DNA from 4 places in the Arthrobacter sp. 05T410 genome. Region 1 is predicted to be linked to each of the others. Evidence: riboswitches for the same ligand, from Rfam matches in the RefSeq annotation. Region 1 holds a riboswitch; each other region holds the start of a gene.
The links. Region 1 has a riboswitch for S-adenosylmethionine ahead of AC1DFR_RS17950 (methionine ABC transporter ATP-binding protein). Riboswitches for the same ligand answer to the same signal wherever they lie in the genome.
Positions count from the first base shown of each region.

Region 2: it holds a riboswitch for S-adenosylmethionine, as region 1 does, so the genes downstream of both, AC1DFR_RS03695 (bifunctional o-acetylhomoserine/o-acetylserine sulfhydrylase) here and AC1DFR_RS17950 (methionine ABC transporter ATP-binding protein) in region 1, are expected to answer to the same signal.
Region 3: it holds a riboswitch for S-adenosylmethionine, as region 1 does, so the genes downstream of both, AC1DFR_RS09605 (aminotransferase class V-fold PLP-dependent enzyme) here and AC1DFR_RS17950 (methionine ABC transporter ATP-binding protein) in region 1, are expected to answer to the same signal.
Region 4: it holds a riboswitch for S-adenosylmethionine, as region 1 does, so the genes downstream of both, AC1DFR_RS15710 (DUF1737 domain-containing protein) here and AC1DFR_RS17950 (methionine ABC transporter ATP-binding protein) in region 1, are expected to answer to the same signal.

Region 1 covers NZ_JBFTLP010000019.1:29,771-33,657, reverse strand. Annotated here, with positions in the region: gene AC1DFR_RS17960 (LLM class flavin-dependent oxidoreductase) at 1-507, opposite strand, end outside; gene AC1DFR_RS17955 (methionine ABC transporter permease) at 554-1,219, opposite strand; gene AC1DFR_RS17950 (methionine ABC transporter ATP-binding protein) at 1,212-2,021, opposite strand; SAM riboswitch class I at 2,161-2,251, opposite strand; gene AC1DFR_RS17945 (CoA-binding protein) at 2,349-2,774, opposite strand; gene acs (acetate--CoA ligase) at 3,082-3,887, shown strand, end outside.
Region 2 covers NZ_JBFTLP010000002.1:280,386-284,272, reverse strand. Annotated here, with positions in the region: gene AC1DFR_RS03695 (bifunctional o-acetylhomoserine/o-acetylserine sulfhydrylase) at 100-1,416, opposite strand; SAM riboswitch class IV at 1,478-1,593, opposite strand; gene AC1DFR_RS03690 (VOC family protein) at 1,763-2,401, shown strand; gene AC1DFR_RS03685 (CPBP family intramembrane glutamic endopeptidase) at 2,576-3,343, opposite strand; gene AC1DFR_RS03680 (histidine phosphatase family protein) at 3,444-3,887, shown strand, end outside.
Region 3 covers NZ_JBFTLP010000005.1:183,552-187,438, reverse strand. Annotated here, with positions in the region: gene AC1DFR_RS09610 (class I SAM-dependent methyltransferase) at 1-509, opposite strand, end outside; gene AC1DFR_RS09605 (aminotransferase class V-fold PLP-dependent enzyme) at 591-2,030, opposite strand; SAM riboswitch class IV at 2,065-2,178, opposite strand; gene hisN (histidinol-phosphatase) at 2,256-3,086, opposite strand; gene rsgA (ribosome small subunit-dependent GTPase A) at 3,163-3,887, opposite strand, start outside.
Region 4 covers NZ_JBFTLP010000013.1:81,051-84,937, forward strand. Annotated here, with positions in the region: gene AC1DFR_RS15700 (O-succinylhomoserine sulfhydrylase) at 1-1,127, opposite strand, end outside; gene AC1DFR_RS15705 (rhodanese-like domain-containing protein) at 1,128-1,547, opposite strand; gene AC1DFR_RS15710 (DUF1737 domain-containing protein) at 1,544-1,852, opposite strand; SAM riboswitch class IV at 1,880-1,993, opposite strand; gene AC1DFR_RS15715 (ATP-grasp domain-containing protein) at 2,312-3,265, shown strand; gene AC1DFR_RS15720 (aminodeoxychorismate lyase) at 3,338-3,887, opposite strand, start outside.

The DNA.
Region 1 (3,887 bases):
GTAGCGTTCGTCATGCTTGGTCAGCTCGGTGGCGTTGAAGTTCCGGTGCGCGTTTTCCAGCACACTGGTGACGATGTTCCAGGCCACGCGGCCGCCGCTGATATGGTCCAGGGTGGACATCTGCCGGGCGAACTGGAACGGATGGCTCTGAATCACCGACGACGTCGCGGCCAGCCCGATCTCCCGCGTTCCCGTGGCGAGCGCGGACAGCAGAATGAGGGGGTCGTTGGACGGCACCTGCAGGCCCTTTTTCAGCAGCGATGCCCACCCGCCGTCGTAGTCGCCGTAGAGACCGACGACGTCGGCGAAGAAGATCGCGTCAAACTTGGCGTCTTCGAGCTGGCGGGCCAGGTCGATCCAGAGCTGGAGTTCGTTGAACCGGTGCTGCTGGGCTTCCGGGCGCCGCCACTGGCCGCCCATGATGTGGCTGGACGTGTTCATCACGAAGGCGCTGATCAGCAGGCGCGGACGGGGTCCGTCGAAACGGATACTGGGTGTTGAAGTCATGGGATGCTTTCCGCTGTGGGAGGTGGGACGAGGGTGCTGCCGGCGCTCAGAGGCGCTTGTCCAGGCGCCGGGCAACATAGGATCCGCCCAGCTGAACGATGGTGACCAGCAGGATCATCAGGACAATGGCGGTGATCATGAGCGGCGTTTCGTAGCGGTAATAGCCGTACCGGATGGCGAAGTCGCCGATTCCGCCGCCGCCCACCAGTCCGGCCATCGCCGAGTAGGAGATGAAGCTGACGGTCATGATGGTGATGGAGCTGACGAGTCCGGGCTTCGCCTCCACAATCAGGACGTCCCGGACGATCTGGGACCGGCTGGCGCCCATGGACCGTGCCGCTTCGACCACTCCGCCGCCGAGCTGGCTCAGGTTCTGTTCCACGAAGCGGGCGAAATACGGAATGGCGTTGAGGGTCAGCGGGACAATGACGGCGGCCGTGCCGATGGTCGTGCCGACAATGAACCTGGTCACGGGAATGATCGCGATCAGCAGGATCAGGAACGGGAACGAGCGGAGCAGGTTGACCAGCCCGTCCAGGACCCGGTGCAGCTTTGGCCTGTGCTTGAGCCCGTTGGGACCGATGGTGTAGAGCAGGACACCCAGCGGTGTCCCGAGCAGCACCGCCAGCGGGATGGCCACCAGCAGCATGGTGAGGGTCTGTCCCATGGCGACGCCGATTTCGGGCAGGACTTCCAGGATGCGGTCAAACATTGATCAGGCCCTCCGACGCGGCTGTGGTGTGGGTGCCCCTCCCGGAGCGGTCCAGCTGGATCTCATCGGAGACCAGGTAGCGGCCGATCGACGTCGCCGGGTGGAAACCGGGGCGCTGGAGTTCGGCGAGGTCGAACTGCTCCACCACCCGGCCTTCTTCCATGACCGCGACGTTGTCCGCGATGGCCTTGATGACATTCATCTCGTGGGTGACCACCACGATTGTGATGCCGAATTCGGCGTTGACGTCGGCCAGGTATTGCAGGACCGATGACGTCGTCCGGGGATCCACGGCCGACGTCGGCTCGTCACAGAGCAGCACTTTGGGCCCGGTGGCAAGGGCGCGGGCGATCGCCACCCGCTGTTTCTGGCCCCCGGAGAGTTTGGCCGGATACGTTCCCGCTTTGTCGGCGAGGTCCACGATTTCCAGGGTTTCGGCGGCCCGCCGCCGGCGTTCCGCCTTCCCGACGCCGGCGAACTTCAGGGACAGCTCCACATTTTCCTGGGCTGTGAGGTTGTTGAGGAGATTGAAGTGCTGGAAAATCATGCCGATGTCATGCCGCTTGGTCCGGAGCTCGGCGTCGGACAGGGTCACCAGGTCCACGCCGTCCACCAGGACGCGGCCCGACGTCGGGCGCTCGAGGAGGTTGATGTTGCGCAGCAGCGTGGATTTGCCGGCGCCGGAGAACCCGATGATGCCCTGGATGGTGCCCCGCCTGATGTGCAGGCTGACGTCATCGACGGCCGTGAAAGGTCCCGCGGCCGAAGCGAATGACGTGCGGACGTTCTGGATCTCGATCACAGGCCCCCACCCGCTCGGGGCCGCGGCGCTGCCGCTGTCTGCGTGTTCATGATTTCCTCCGGGCTCGCCCGAGGAAAGCCCTGGGTCCTGGCTTCCGGGCAGCGCTGAGCGAAGCCGGGGAGCCTCAGAACACAGTGGTTCTCCATCGGTCCTGGCGGTAGCACCGTCCTCAAAGGAGGGGGTTGCTGCGGCGTCACGGAGCCAGATCTCTCAGCCGCTCGGGATGGTTACGAGTCCATCTCACACGGCAGGAGGCCGGATACAGAAAAAGCCGGTCACATTTTGTAACCGACTCTTCCCGATCTGTTGATCGTCATTCCCGGGCCGTTAGATGCCCACGCGCCAGCCTTCGCGGGCGGGGCACGCGTTCACGACGACGTCCAGCCCGGCGGCCTTGGCCCGGTCCGTCGCGGCGTCGTCGAAGACGCCCAGCTGCAGCCAGACGGCCTTGGCGCCTACTGCGATGGCCTCGTCTATGACTGCGCCCACCCTGTGGGAGTTGACGAAGCAGTCCACGACGTCGATCGGGTGCTTCTCCGCCGGGATGTCAGTCAGGGAACGGTACCCCTTCTCGCCGTGGACGTCGTCGCCCGGAAGGTTGACCGGAATGATGGTCATGCCCATCCGGTCCCGGACATAGAGGGAGACCTCATACGCCGAGCGCCATTCGTTGGTGGTGAGGCCGACCACCGCCCACGTGCCTTTGGTTCGCATGAGGCGGTCAATGACTGCCGGATCGTTAACATGGGCCATGCATCAACCTTACTCCTGCGACCTTTCCGGGCAATTGTCGAATAAATGAATGATTTGGGTCGGACCCACGCCGGGTGAACGAATATTACGGCGCTCCCGGACGCCGATTTTGCGGAATCGTGCATCTGAAGTTCTAGTAGGTAGTGACCATCCCGAGCGGCCGAGAGACCTGGATCGATGACGCCGCAGCAACCCCCCGGTGACGTGAGACGACCATTCCCACGCAACCGCTCCGCCCTCCTTCGGTGAAATTCGAGGGAGCCGGAGCAACAAAGGGTGCTACTGCCAGGACCGATGGAGTGCAGCAATGACCCCTGAGAATTCTTCCGCCCTGCCCACCTTTGCCCGGACTGCGTCCGAGGCATTCCCACAAACCACTTCGGACGCGACGGCGAACGAAGCAGGGCTGCGTGACGCGCCCGGCTCCTCTCGCGGCTCTTCGGGATGGTCCCTGAACGAGTCCACGGACGGCGCAGTGCACGGCGTCCCCGCCGATGGGCCGGCGCGTCACCGCAGCACCACCTTCGGAAACCACCTTCCCCGGCACGGCGGCGCCGCGACCGCGGGAACTGTCCAGGCAGAGACGGTTGCGTTCTGGGAAACCCAGGCTCTCCGCCTCGACTGGGCGGACCTGCCCGGCGGCGCGACGGAGCAAACCAAGCCCTGGCACACCGCGCACCGCCGGATCCCGGCCGACGTCGAGGCCGGCACCGGACCGCAGATCACCTGGTTCGAAGGGGGCAGGCTCAATGTCGCCTACAACTGCGTCGACCGCCACGTAGCGGCGGGGCGCGGAGACAAGGTGGCCCTGCACTTTGAGGGCGAGCCCGGCGACCGCCGTGCCGTCACCTACGCCGAACTCCAGCGCGAGGTCTCCAAAGCCGCCAATGCCCTCCTGGATCTCGGTATCACCAAGGGCGACCGGGTGGTCATCTACCTCCCCGTCATCCCCGAAACCGTGATCATCACCCTCGCGGTGGCCCGGATCGGTGCCATCCATTCCCTGGTCTTCGGCGGATTCTCCGCCGAGGCCCTGAAGTTCCGGGTGGAGGACACCGGCGCCAAGCTCCTGGTCACCACCGACGGCCAGTTCCGCCGCGGCACCGCCGTGCC
Region 2 (3,887 bases), on a different contig from region 1:
CCCCACCTTTGACAGCCGTGACCGGCGGGTCGCCCCGGAGTGCCGGCGATTCCCGGTGTCATGCCCGCAAAGGTGGGGAAATTCGGCGTGGGCTTCGGCCTAGGCGGACTTGGCCGCGCGGAATCCGGCGTCGAGGTCCGCGAGGATGTCGTCAATGTGCTCCAGTCCCACCGAAAGCCGCACCAGCCCGGGGTTCACCCCGGCGATCACCTGCTGTTCGGGCGAGAGCTGGCTGTGGGTGGTCGACGCCGGATGGATCACCAGCGACCGGACATCGCCGATGTTCGCGACGTGCGAGTGCAGTTCGAGGGCATCGACGAACCGCTTGCCGGCCTCCGCTCCCCCGGCAATGTTGAACGCCACGACGGCGCCGGTCCCCTTGGGCCCGTACTTGCGGCCGCGCTCGTACCAGGGGCTGGACGGCAGCCCGGCGTAGGCGACCGATTCGACGTCGTTCCGCCCCTCCAGCCAGTGCGCCACCTTCGTGGCGTTGGCCACGTGGCGCTCGACGCGCAGGCTCAGCGTTTCGATGCCCTGGGCGATGAGGAAGGCGTTGAACGGGGACACCGCGGAGCCGAGGTCGCGCAGGAGCTGGACCCGGGCCTTGAGGATGTAGGAGAGATTCGCGCCCAGCGCGCCGTCGGCTCCGAGGTCGCGGGCGTAGACCAGGCCGTTGTAGGTGGGGTCGGGGGTGTTGAAGCCGGGGAACCGCTCCGGGTCCTTCCCGAAGTCGAAGTTGCCGGAGTCCACGATCACGCCGGCGATCGCGGCGCCGTGCCCGCCGAGGTACTTGGTGGCGGAATGGACCACGATGTCCGCGCCCCACTCGATCGGCCGGATCAGGTAGGGGGTGGAGAGCGTGTTGTCGACAACCAGCGGCACGCCGGCCTCGTGCGCCACCCGGGAGACGCCCTCGATGTCCAGGACGTCCTGGCGGGGGTTGGAGACCACTTCGCCGAAGAACAGCTTGGTGTTGGGCTGGACGGCGTCCCGCCACTGGTCCAGGTTGTCCGGGTCCGCCACGAAGGTCACGGAGATGCCGAACTTCTTCAGCGTGTGCGCGAGCAGGTTGTAGGTTCCGCCATAGAGGCTGGGGCTGGCCACCACATGGTCCCCGGCCTCGGCGATATTGAGGATGGCGAACGTCTCGGCGGCCTGGCCGGAGCTGAGCAGCAGCGCCGCGAGACCGCCTTCCAGGCTGGCGACGCGCTGTTCGACGGCATCCTGGGTCGGGTTGCCGATCCGGGTGTAGATGGGCGCGAGCTCGGCGAGCGCAAAGCGGTTCGCGGCGCTTTCGGCGCTGGGGAACACGAACGACGTCGTCTGGTAGATAGGCAGGGAACGCGCGCCGGTGGCGCTGTCCGGCTCCTGGCCGGCGTGGATCTGGCGGGTTTCAAAGGACCAGGCGTTGGACATTGGTGCTCCTCGAGTCACTGGGCACAGCACCGGCCGGGGCTTTCGGCCCGAACCGGAACAGGCGCCGCGCTTGCCCTCCGGCGGGCGCCGGACGGCCAGGTCTTCACCCGGGGCACCCCACCGCGATACGAGGGTTGCCGGCCAGCAAGCCGGGGCTGTGCGCTGGCACTCATGACCTGACTTCAGTGTAGGAATGGCGGCGGAGCCCTGGATAGCTTTGTGACGAAGATGAAGACGGCCGCCGTGACGGAGCATCCGGGGCCCCGCGTTCCGCGCCCCAGGACGTCCCATGACGGTTAGGGGAGCCTAAGCTGAGAGGTCCATCACAAAGTGCCAAGATGATGGCATGCGCATGGATCACGTCTCTTACGCCTGTGAACACGATGGCTTGGCAGCCACCACTGAACGTATTGCGTCTGCCCTCGGCGTTGAAGCCGTGAAGGGTGGAGTGCACCCCCGTTTCGGGACACGCAACATGATTATCCCGCTCGCGGGACACAAGTACCTGGAAGTCGTGGAGGTCCTGAACCACCCGGCCTCCGACAAGGCCCCGTTCGGCCAGGCCGTCCGGGCACGCTCCGAGGCCGGCGGCGGCTGGATGGGCTGGTGCGTCGAGGTTGACGACCTGGCCCCGTTCGAGGAGCGGCTCGGCCGCGCCGCCGTCAACGGCAACCGGAAGTTTCCCGACGGCCGCGAATTGGTCTGGAAGCAGATCGGCATCCTGGGGCTCATCGCCGACCCCCAGGTGCCATACATGCTCAAGTGGGAGGGCGACCCGGAGTTGCACCCGTCCAACGCCTACGCGAGCGATGTCAAGATGTCCGCACTGACCATTGCCGGTTCGGCCGAGCGCGTCACGGAGTGGCTGGGCGAACCGGTTGAAAAGCCGCTGGAAGACGTCGCCGTGAACTGGATCGCGCCGCACGGTACTCCCGGCATCCTCTCTGTCACCTTCGAGACCGCCTCCGGAGCGGTCACGATCTAACGCTCCACCTGCCCCACGCTTCGGCCGCCATCTCTTAGGTGCCAACGATGTCACCTAGGAGACGGCGGCCGAGATCATTTAAGGCCTGCTCCTAATAGCAACGCGGGGCCACTTCGCGCCCGTCCGGGGGCTCCGGATGGGCCCGAAGGGACCCCGCCTTGCTTTGCGGGGAACTCAGCCCAGGCCCACGGCCTTGCCGAACAGGCTGAACCCCACGAACGCCACGGTGTCCAGGATGGCGTGGGCGATCACCAGCGGCATCACCCGTTTGGTCCGGATGTAGAACAGCGCGAAGACGACGCCCATCACCGCGTTGCCGATGAACGGCCCGAACCCCTGGTACAGGTGATAGCTGCCGCGGAGCAGGGCGCTGGCGGCGATGGCCGCCGGCACGCTCCAGCCCAGTTTCCCGAGCCGGTCCAGCAGGTACGCCACCACAATCACTTCCTCGACCACCGCGTGCCGGATCGCGGACAGGACCAGCACCGGCACGGTCCACCAGTACGCGTCCAGGGCACTGGGGATGATCGCCGTCGTGATCCCCAGCGCCCGGCCGGCGGCGTAGAGCCCCAGGGACGGAATGCCGATGAGCGCGGCGAGTCCGAGACCCTGCAGGAGGTCCTTGCCGGGCCGGGCGAAGTCGAAGCCAATCCTTCGGAACGCCGAGGTTCCGCGTTCACCGGCCGGCCAGTGTTCGGTGAGGAAATAGATCACGAGGGCCACCGGGACCAGGGCGAAGATGATGTCCAGCAACTGGTAGGTGAGGTCGAAGTATTCGCGTGCGCTCTGTGAGCGGTTCAGGGTGGATGTCCCCTGGGCCAGCGGCGCCGTGGTCATCTTGTCCAGCAACTGCACCAGGGAGTAGATCGCGGACTGCCCGAGTGACAACCCCAGGACAATCAACACTTCGAACCGCAGCCGACGGCGGGAGGGAACCAACATGGTTCTATCTTGCCTGCACTTGCCGATAGTTTGCTGGTGCCCGCATGGTGCCGGCCGCGCCGGCACCCCCGGCTTTTTAGGAGCCCTATGCTTGGGGATTATGAGTGCGCCCCGGAAAATCATCATGATCCGGCACGGCCAGTCTGCCGCCAATGCCGACACCTCGATCTACAACCGTGTTCCGGACTACCGGATCCCGTTGACCGCGCTGGGCCTGGAGCAGGCCACCGCGGCCGGGGAGGAGGTCCGGCGCCAGCTGGACGGCCGCCCCGTGTGCGTCTACGTCTCCCCTTACCTGCGCGCCTACCAGACCCTCGAGGCGCTGAATCTCGGCCCGCTCGTGGAGCGGGTGATCGAGGAACCGCGCCTGCGCGAACAGGACTGGGCCAACTTTCAGATCGCCGGCGACATCGAGGACCAGAAGGAGCTCCGCAACGCCTACGGGCACTTCTTCTACCGCTTCCGCGAGGGCGAGTCCGGTTCCGATGTGTATGACAGGATTTCTTCCTTCATGGAAACCCTGCACCGGCACTGGTCCCGGCCC
Region 3 (3,887 bases), on a different contig from region 1:
CGGGAGAGCCGGTGCACCCAGGGCACGCTGGTGTCCAGCTGGTTCCAGATCAGACCCAGCACGCCGTGCGGCCGCAGGATCCGGGCAATCTCGGCGCTTGCCAGGCCGGGGTCGCACCAGTGCCACGCCTGGGCGACCGTGACCAGGTCAAAGGACTCCGGCTCGAGACCGGTGTCCTCGGCGCTGCCCTCGATGGCGGTGACGTCCGGCAGGGTCCGGCGCAACTGCCCGAGCATGTCGGCAGAGGGGTCCACGGCCACCGTGCCCAGTCCGCGTTCCGCCAAAAGGGAGGTGAACTTCCCGGTGCCCGCGCCAATGTCCGCGGCGTCCCTGGCTCCCGCCGGGACCAGCCAGTCGGCTGACTCCTGCGGATAGCCGGGGCGGACGCGCTCGTAGTGCTCCCCGCCGTCCTGGAAGCTTTGTCCGAGTTCCTGGCGCCGCTCGCTGTGCAGCTTCGGTCCGCTGTGCAGCTTGGGTCCGCTGTGGAGCCTGGGTCCGGCGCTTGCCACGTGCGATCTCCTTCGGGAAGGTCCTGCTTGTTACAGATACCTTTCGAATTTACCGCACCCGCGCCGGGCCCTGATCCTGCGCTAGTCGAGGGTGCAGGGCGCAGCGCCGGCGGTGCCCGGGGTGTTCGGCGCCCAGTGGGGGTAGCTGCGGGTATCGTTGGCCGGCACCCAGCGGCCGGCGTCCACCACGTAATCCCAGCCGAGTCCGTTCTGCCGCAGCTGCTGCAGGCCGGCCAGCAGGCGTTCGGCGTCCTCCAGCCGTGAGCCGAGGCCGAAGCTGGCCCGCAGGGAGCCGGCGGGCAGGCCGAGCCGCTTGAGCAGCGGGTGGGCGCAGAAGCGGCCGTCGCGCAGGCCAATGCCGTGTTCGGCCGACAGGTAGGCGGCCACCAGTCCGGCGTCGTAGCCTTCCACGGAAAAGTTCACGACGCCGATCGTGCCGGTGTCCGGCTGATCGCCTCCAGTGGACGAAGCGGAGGAAGAATCGGAAGCCGAATCGGCAAAGATCCGGTGCACGGTTACCCCTTCGATGCCCTGGAGGCCCTCGACGAGGAAGGACCGGATGGCGTCCTCGTGGGCCTGCCACTGCTCCGGGTCCAGGGCTGCAATGACCTGGGTGGCGCGGGCGAGGGCCGCCGCACCGAGGACGTTCGGCGAGCCGCCCTCGTGCCGGGCAGGTCCCGTGGTCCAGCTGACGGAGTCGAGCCGGGCATCGCGGACCGCGCCGCCGCCGGCCAGGTGCGGGGTGCCGGCGTCGAGCCAGTCCGTCCGCCCCACCAGCACGCCGGCGCCGAACGGGGCGTACAGCTTGTGCCCCGAGAAGGCGAGGTAATCGACGTCGTCCGCGGCGATATTGATCCGCCGGTGCGGGGCGAGCTGCGCGGCGTCGACAACGATCCTGGCGCCGTATTCGTGCGCCAGTGCGGCCAGGGTCCGGATCGGGAGGATCTCTCCGGTGACGTTGGAGGCGCCGGTGACGGCCAACAGGCTGACGCCGCCGCGGGCGAGTTCGTCGCGCAGGCGGTCCACGGTGGCCGCGAGGGTGGCGGCGGCCACGACGCTGCGGTGCGGGACATTCTGCCAGGGCAGGAGGTTGGCGTGGTGTTCGATGTCGAGGTAGAGGACCTCGCCCGCGGGCCGCCCGTCGCGCAGCGGCAGGCAGCCGGCCAGCAGGTTCAGGGAATCGGTGGTGTTGCGCGTGAAGATCACGGAATCGCCGGGCCGGCCGCCCACGAAGTCCCGCACGATGTCCCGGGCGTTCTCGTAGACGGAGGTGCTGATCTGCGATGCGTAGCCGGCCCCGCGGTGCACGCTTGCGTAGTACGGCAGGATTTCGTTCAGGTAGGCCGAGACCACGGACAGGGCCGGGGCGGAGGCGCCGTAGTCGAGGTTGGCGTAGCGCGCGTGGCCGCCGGTGATCAGCGGGGCCTGGATTTCGGCCCCGGTGACGGCTGCCAGCGGGCGGGCCGCGAGGGCAAGCCGTGCATGGAATTCAGGGGCAACGGGGAAAATGGCAGTTGTCATGGGACCTCACTCGAACAGGACCCCACACAGTGGGAATCCGCGCTTGCCGGGTCCGTTCCGGACCGGCCAGGTCGTCACCCGGGGCACCCCACCGCGACTGGAGGGTTGCCGGCCAGCAAACCGGGGTTTAGCGCTGGCACTCGTGACCTGCATCGAGCGTAGGACATCGGCGCAGCCGGGGAAAAGGCGGCCGCCGATTGTGAAGCGGATTATTACGGGCGCGGATCAGTTGTTCGGGTGGGCCTGAAAGAGGTCGTCGAGTCCGGGGTTGAGCCGCTTGAGCACTTCCGAGTGCAGGATCGAATTGGTGGCCAGGGCGTTGCCGCCGAAGGGGCCGTCCTCGCCTTCGAGCGAGGTGAAGCGGCCGCCGGCCTCGGTCACGATCGGCACCAGGGCGGCCATGTCGTAGAGATTCAGCTCGGGTTCGCAGGCGATGTCCACGGCGCCCTCGGCCACGAGGCAGTACGACCAGAAGTCACCGTAGGCGCGGGTCCGCCACACTTCCTCGGTCAGGCCCAGGAACTCATCCAGGTTCCCGCGTTCCTTCCAGCCGCCAAGGCTGGAGTAGGACAGCGAGGCGTCCTCGAGATTGGAGACGTTGGATACCTTCAACCGTGTGGCGGCGGCGAGCGAGCGGCCCGTGTAGGCGCCCGCACCCTTGGCGGCCCACCAGCGCTTGCCCAGTGCCGGCGCGCTGACGACGCCGACCACCGGCTCGCCCTCATCGACGAGGGCGATCAGGGTGGCCCAGACCGGGACGCCGCGGACAAAGTTCTTCGTGCCGTCGATCGGGTCGATGATCCACCGGCGGGAACCGTGGCCCGAGCTGCCGAACTCTTCGCCCAGGACCGCGTCACGCGGACGTGACCGGGAGAGCTGGCCGCGGATGGCCTCTTCCGCGGATTTGTCGGCATCGGTGACGGGTGTGAGGTCGGGCTTCGTCTCGATCCGAAGGTCGAGCGCCTTGAAGCGGCTCATGGTCTGGGAATCGACCGAATCTGCCAGTACATGGGCAAGGCGCAGGTCATCGTTGTAGCTCGAAGCGGGTTGGCTCATGGTTCCAAACTACCGTCAAACCGGGCTGCCGGGCGGGAGGCCGCGGCTCGGCGCCGCCGCCCCGTTGCCGGTCCGGCTAGGAGACGGTGCCCAGTTCCTTGGTTTCCTGCGCTTCCATCCGCGGGTCCGTGCCCAGCAGCCGGCGCAGGGACGCGAGCCTGGCCGGTCCCGAGGGCCCCGCGTGCCCGGCCGCAACCCACTTGTCGACGCCGCAGTTGACGGCCGTGGAGTCATGCTTGCAGCCGCGTTCGCAATCATCGGTGCCGGGTTCCAGGTCCGGGAAGGAACGCAGGATCCGGTCCGGGTCCACGTGGGCCAGACCGAAGGACCGGATGCCGGGGGTGTCGATGATCCAGCTGCCGGCCGGGGCATCGTTGACTTTGAGCGCCAGTGCCGAGGAGGACGTGTGGCGGCCGCGGCCGGTTACCGCGTTCACGCCTCCTGTGGCCCGCTCGGCCCCGGTCAGGGCGTTGACCATGGTGGACTTGCCGACGCCGGAATGGCCCAGCATCACGGTGACCTTGCCGTCGAGGTAGTCGCGCAGCTGGGATACCGCGTCCTTGTCGAGCCGGGCGGAAAGCCCGTCGTCGGAGCGGGCGTCGATGCCGGAAGCGGCGGAGTCGGCGGTCTTGGAGATGATGACGGGGAAGTCGAGGTGCTGGTAGTTGGACAGCAGCTCGGCGGGATCCTTGACGTCGGCCTTGGTGACGAGCAGCAGCGGCTCAATGCCGGCGTCGTACGCGGCCACCAGCGCGCGGTCGATGAAACCGGTCCGCGGCTCGGGGTTGGCGGCGGCGACCA
Region 4 (3,887 bases), on a different contig from region 1:
TCGCTGAGCCCGATCGCCGCGCGGCCTTCCGGGCCCATCGCACGGTGCGTGGTGGTGGCCGGGTGCGTGATGAGCGTCTTGGCATCCCCCAGGTTGTTGGAGATGTCGATGATCCGCAGCGCGTCCAGGAGTGCGAACGCGGCCTGCTTCGCCGTGCGCCCGGGGGAGGGCTGCAGTTCCAGGGTGAGCACGGTCCCGCCGGCCTTCATCTGCTGCACTGCGAGCGGGTACTGCGGGTGGGACGGCAGCAGCGGGTACTTTACCCAGCCGACCGCGGGCTGTCCCTCGAGCCATTCGGCCAGCCGCAGCGCGGAGGCCGAGGAATGGTTGACGCGCAGGGCCATGGTCTCCAGGCCCTTGGTGAGCACCCAGGCGTTGAACGCCGAAAGCGCCGGACCGGTGTGCCGCATGAGCTGCTTGACGGGCCCGTCGATGAATTCCTTGGTGCCCAGGATGGCCCCGCCCAGGACGCGGCCCTGGCCGTCGATGTGCTTGGTGCCGGAGTAGACCACCACGTCCGCGCCGAGGTCGCCGCAGCGCTGGAGCAGCGGGGTGGCGAAGACGTTGTCAACCACCACCGTGGCGCCGGCCGCGTGCGCCAGTTTGCTCACGGCGGCGATGTCCACGATTTCCTGCATCGGGTTCGACGGCGACTCGAAGAACACCGCCGTGGTCGGCTCGGACAGCGCGGATTTCCACTGCTCCAGGTCCGGGCCGTCCACGAAGACCGTCTCGACACCCCAGCGCGGCAGGATTTCGTTCAGGATCACGAAGCACGAGCCGAACAGCGAGCGGGCCGCGACCACCCGGTCGCCGGCCGCCAACAGCGCGCCCAGGGCGGTGAAGACGGCGGACATGCCGGACGCCGTCGCGAAACACGCCTCCGTTCCCTCGAGCAGCCGGAGCCGCTCCTGGAAGGTGGCGACGGAGGGGTTGCCGTAGCGGGAGTAGACGAAGCGCTCGTCCTCACCGGTGAAGGCGCGCTCGGCGGCGGCCGCGGACTCGTAGACGAATCCTGAGTTGAGGAAGATCGGCTCGGTGGTTTCCTGGAAGCCGGTGCGGTCAAGGCCGCCACGGACAGCCTGGGTGTCGGCCGCCCAGCCGGCGGCGTCGGGATTGAAAGTCACTTAGATCTTTCCGAGGTTGGTGGGCAGGCCGCGGTTCTTCCAGCCATTGACGGTGCGTTCGCCAAAGCGGTCGGTCTCGCCTTCGAAGCCCTCAAGGACGTTGTACGAGATGTAGCCGGCGGCCGTCGCGGCAGTCGCGGCCGCGATCGACCGGGCACCGGAACGGCAAAGGAACACCAGTTCGACGGCGGTGTCCTCCGGCGCCTGCTGCCTTAGCTGTTCCACGAAGTGCGGGTTCGGCGTGCCGCCGGCGAGGTTCCACTGGATGAAGAGCGGATCGTTGCGGCTCTCGCCCGCGGCCGCGGTGTCCGGGATGCCGATGTGGGCCCATTCGCCCTCGGTCCGGACATCCACCAGGATGGCTCCGGCCTCCAGCTTGGCCCACGCCTCCTGCGGGCTGAGGTCTCCGGCGTAGCTCATGCGTGGCCCGCGAAGGCCCCGTCGGCGCCAAATTCGTCGGCGTCGAGCTCATCAACCGCATTGGCCACGGCGGCGTCCGCACTGGCAATCGCGGCCGGCAGGACCAGCGCCTGCGCCACGATCACGGTGCTTCCGTTGAAGCTGGCGGCGGGGCTTCCATGCAGCACGTAGCCCTCGGCCAGGGCGGCTGACACCCGCTCGCAAAAGGCGCGGTCATCCGCCCCGGTGAACAGGCGGTAGGCCAGCCTCTCCTCGCCCCCGGATGCTGAACCGGGTGCTGTGCCGGGTGCGGCTGTTGTGGGTATTGACGTGTCGGGCACGACGGATCTCCTCTTTCACGCTTGCAGCTCGAATTCTCGAATGCCGAGTATTCACCTGAGGCACCCCGCCGCGAAAGGGAGGGTTGCCGACCGGCCAGTCAGGGCTTGGCACCGGTTCTCATTACTCCCCAAAAACGTAACACCTGCGACGCCGGCCCGCACCGCCGCCGTCGTCATGTTCCGTAACCGGACCGCGGCCCGGGCGAGTAGTGGCGGGCTCCAGTTTCGGGTACAGCCCACTCGTGTCTGCCGGGACGTTTCGCCGTTTACTGGGGGGATTAGGCCCGACGAGTCGGCCGGAGCTGCAGGTGATTCGAGCAATGTGTGAATCAAGCAGTCCCGGAATCGACCCGTCTGTCCATCAACAGGCTGTCTGGGAATCGGTGGCTGGAACGGTCGGAGCCGCAGCCGCGGTCCGGCCGCTGACGGCGGAATGGAGCAATCGTGGGCCCGCGCATACTCGTTACCGGGATTACAAGCGCCGCCGGACGGGCCGTCGCGGCCCAGCTCGAAGCCCGGGGCCTCCCGTACCTCGGCTCCGACGCCCGTGCCGACACCCGCCAGGCCGGGGAGGCTCCCGCCGCCGCGGTCAGGCTCCTGCCGGCGACGAACCCGGACATGGTCCTGGACCTGCGCCGGGTGGTGGACCGCGAAGCCATCAACGTCATCATTCCGACCCTCACCGTGGAACTCCCGGTCCTGGCCGCGGCCCGCGCCGGATTCGCCCAGGACGTGCGGATCATTGTGGCCGACCCCGCCGCGGTGGCCCTCGCCAACGACCACCTGTTCGCCACCTGGGCGCTGCAAGCGGCCGGCATCCCGGTGCCCCGGTTCGCGGTTCCGGGCGACCTCGCCGCCGCGCCGGCTTCCCTCGCCGGCCTCAGCGGCCCCGTGGTGGTCAAGCCGCGGGTCTTCAAAGGCTCCCATGGTATCCACCTGCTGGCCGGAACCGACTCCGTTAGCTGGAAGAACATGCCGGCGGGGCAACTGGTCCAGGAATTTATCCCGGGCGCCGACTATGTGTGCCTGGTGTTCGGCACCCCGGCACGCAACGCGATGGCGCCGGTGGCGGTGGTCCTCGAGAAGACCAGGACTCCGTATGGACGCGCCGGCAGCGACGAGGTCAGCCGCAGGGTGCCGGCGAACCAGGCCGGGGATGTGCGCAAGCTGGGCCTGGCCGCCGTCCGCGCGCTCGGACTGACCGGGCCGGTCCAGGTCCAGATCCGCCGCCGCACCGACGGAACGCCCGTGGTGCTGGGTGTCTGCGCGACCCTGGGGGAGAACAGCACCTGGGCCCCGGAAATGCTCGACGCCGTGCTCGCAACGTTCATGCTCCCGGCGTTCAACCCTGCCTCGTTCCGCCTGTGCCCGGCAGTGCCCGCGGACGCCCTGGGGTGAGCGCAACACCAGCGCGGGGTCACTCACGGCCCATCCGGGGACATGGGATGGGCCGTAACTGACCCCGCGTTGCTATTCGATGGTCGCGAAGAGGGCGTTGAGTTCGGCCGTGAGCTGGCGCCGCAGTTCCGGGGTGCCGATTTCCTGCCCGTCGATGTGGTTCACCGGGGCCAGGAGCCGGATGCTGGAGATCAGCCAGACCGCGTCGGCGTCCAGCAGGTCCTTCGGCTCCAGCGGGCCGTAACCCAGCTCCCAGCCGGCGGCCTTGGCGGCGGTGAACAGGGCGCCCTGTGACGTGCCGGGCAGGATGCCGCTGTCCAGCTGGGGCGTGATGAGCCGCCGGATGGTGCGGACGCCGCCGGCGCCGTCGTCCGAGGTTTCCAGGTGGGCCAGCAGAACGGTCGACGTCGGACCTTCCAGCACCCGGCCATCCGCGGACGTGAAGATGACGTCGTCGGCGCCCTGCCGGTGGGCGTAGCGCAGCGCCGCCATGTTCACGGCGTAGGAAAGGGTCTTGGCGCCGAGCAGCAGCCACGGGGCGCGCTCGCCGACTTCACTGTCGTAGCCGCGGTCGAGCAGGATGACGTCGATCCCGGTCTCGCGCTGCCGCCGTCCCGCGGCC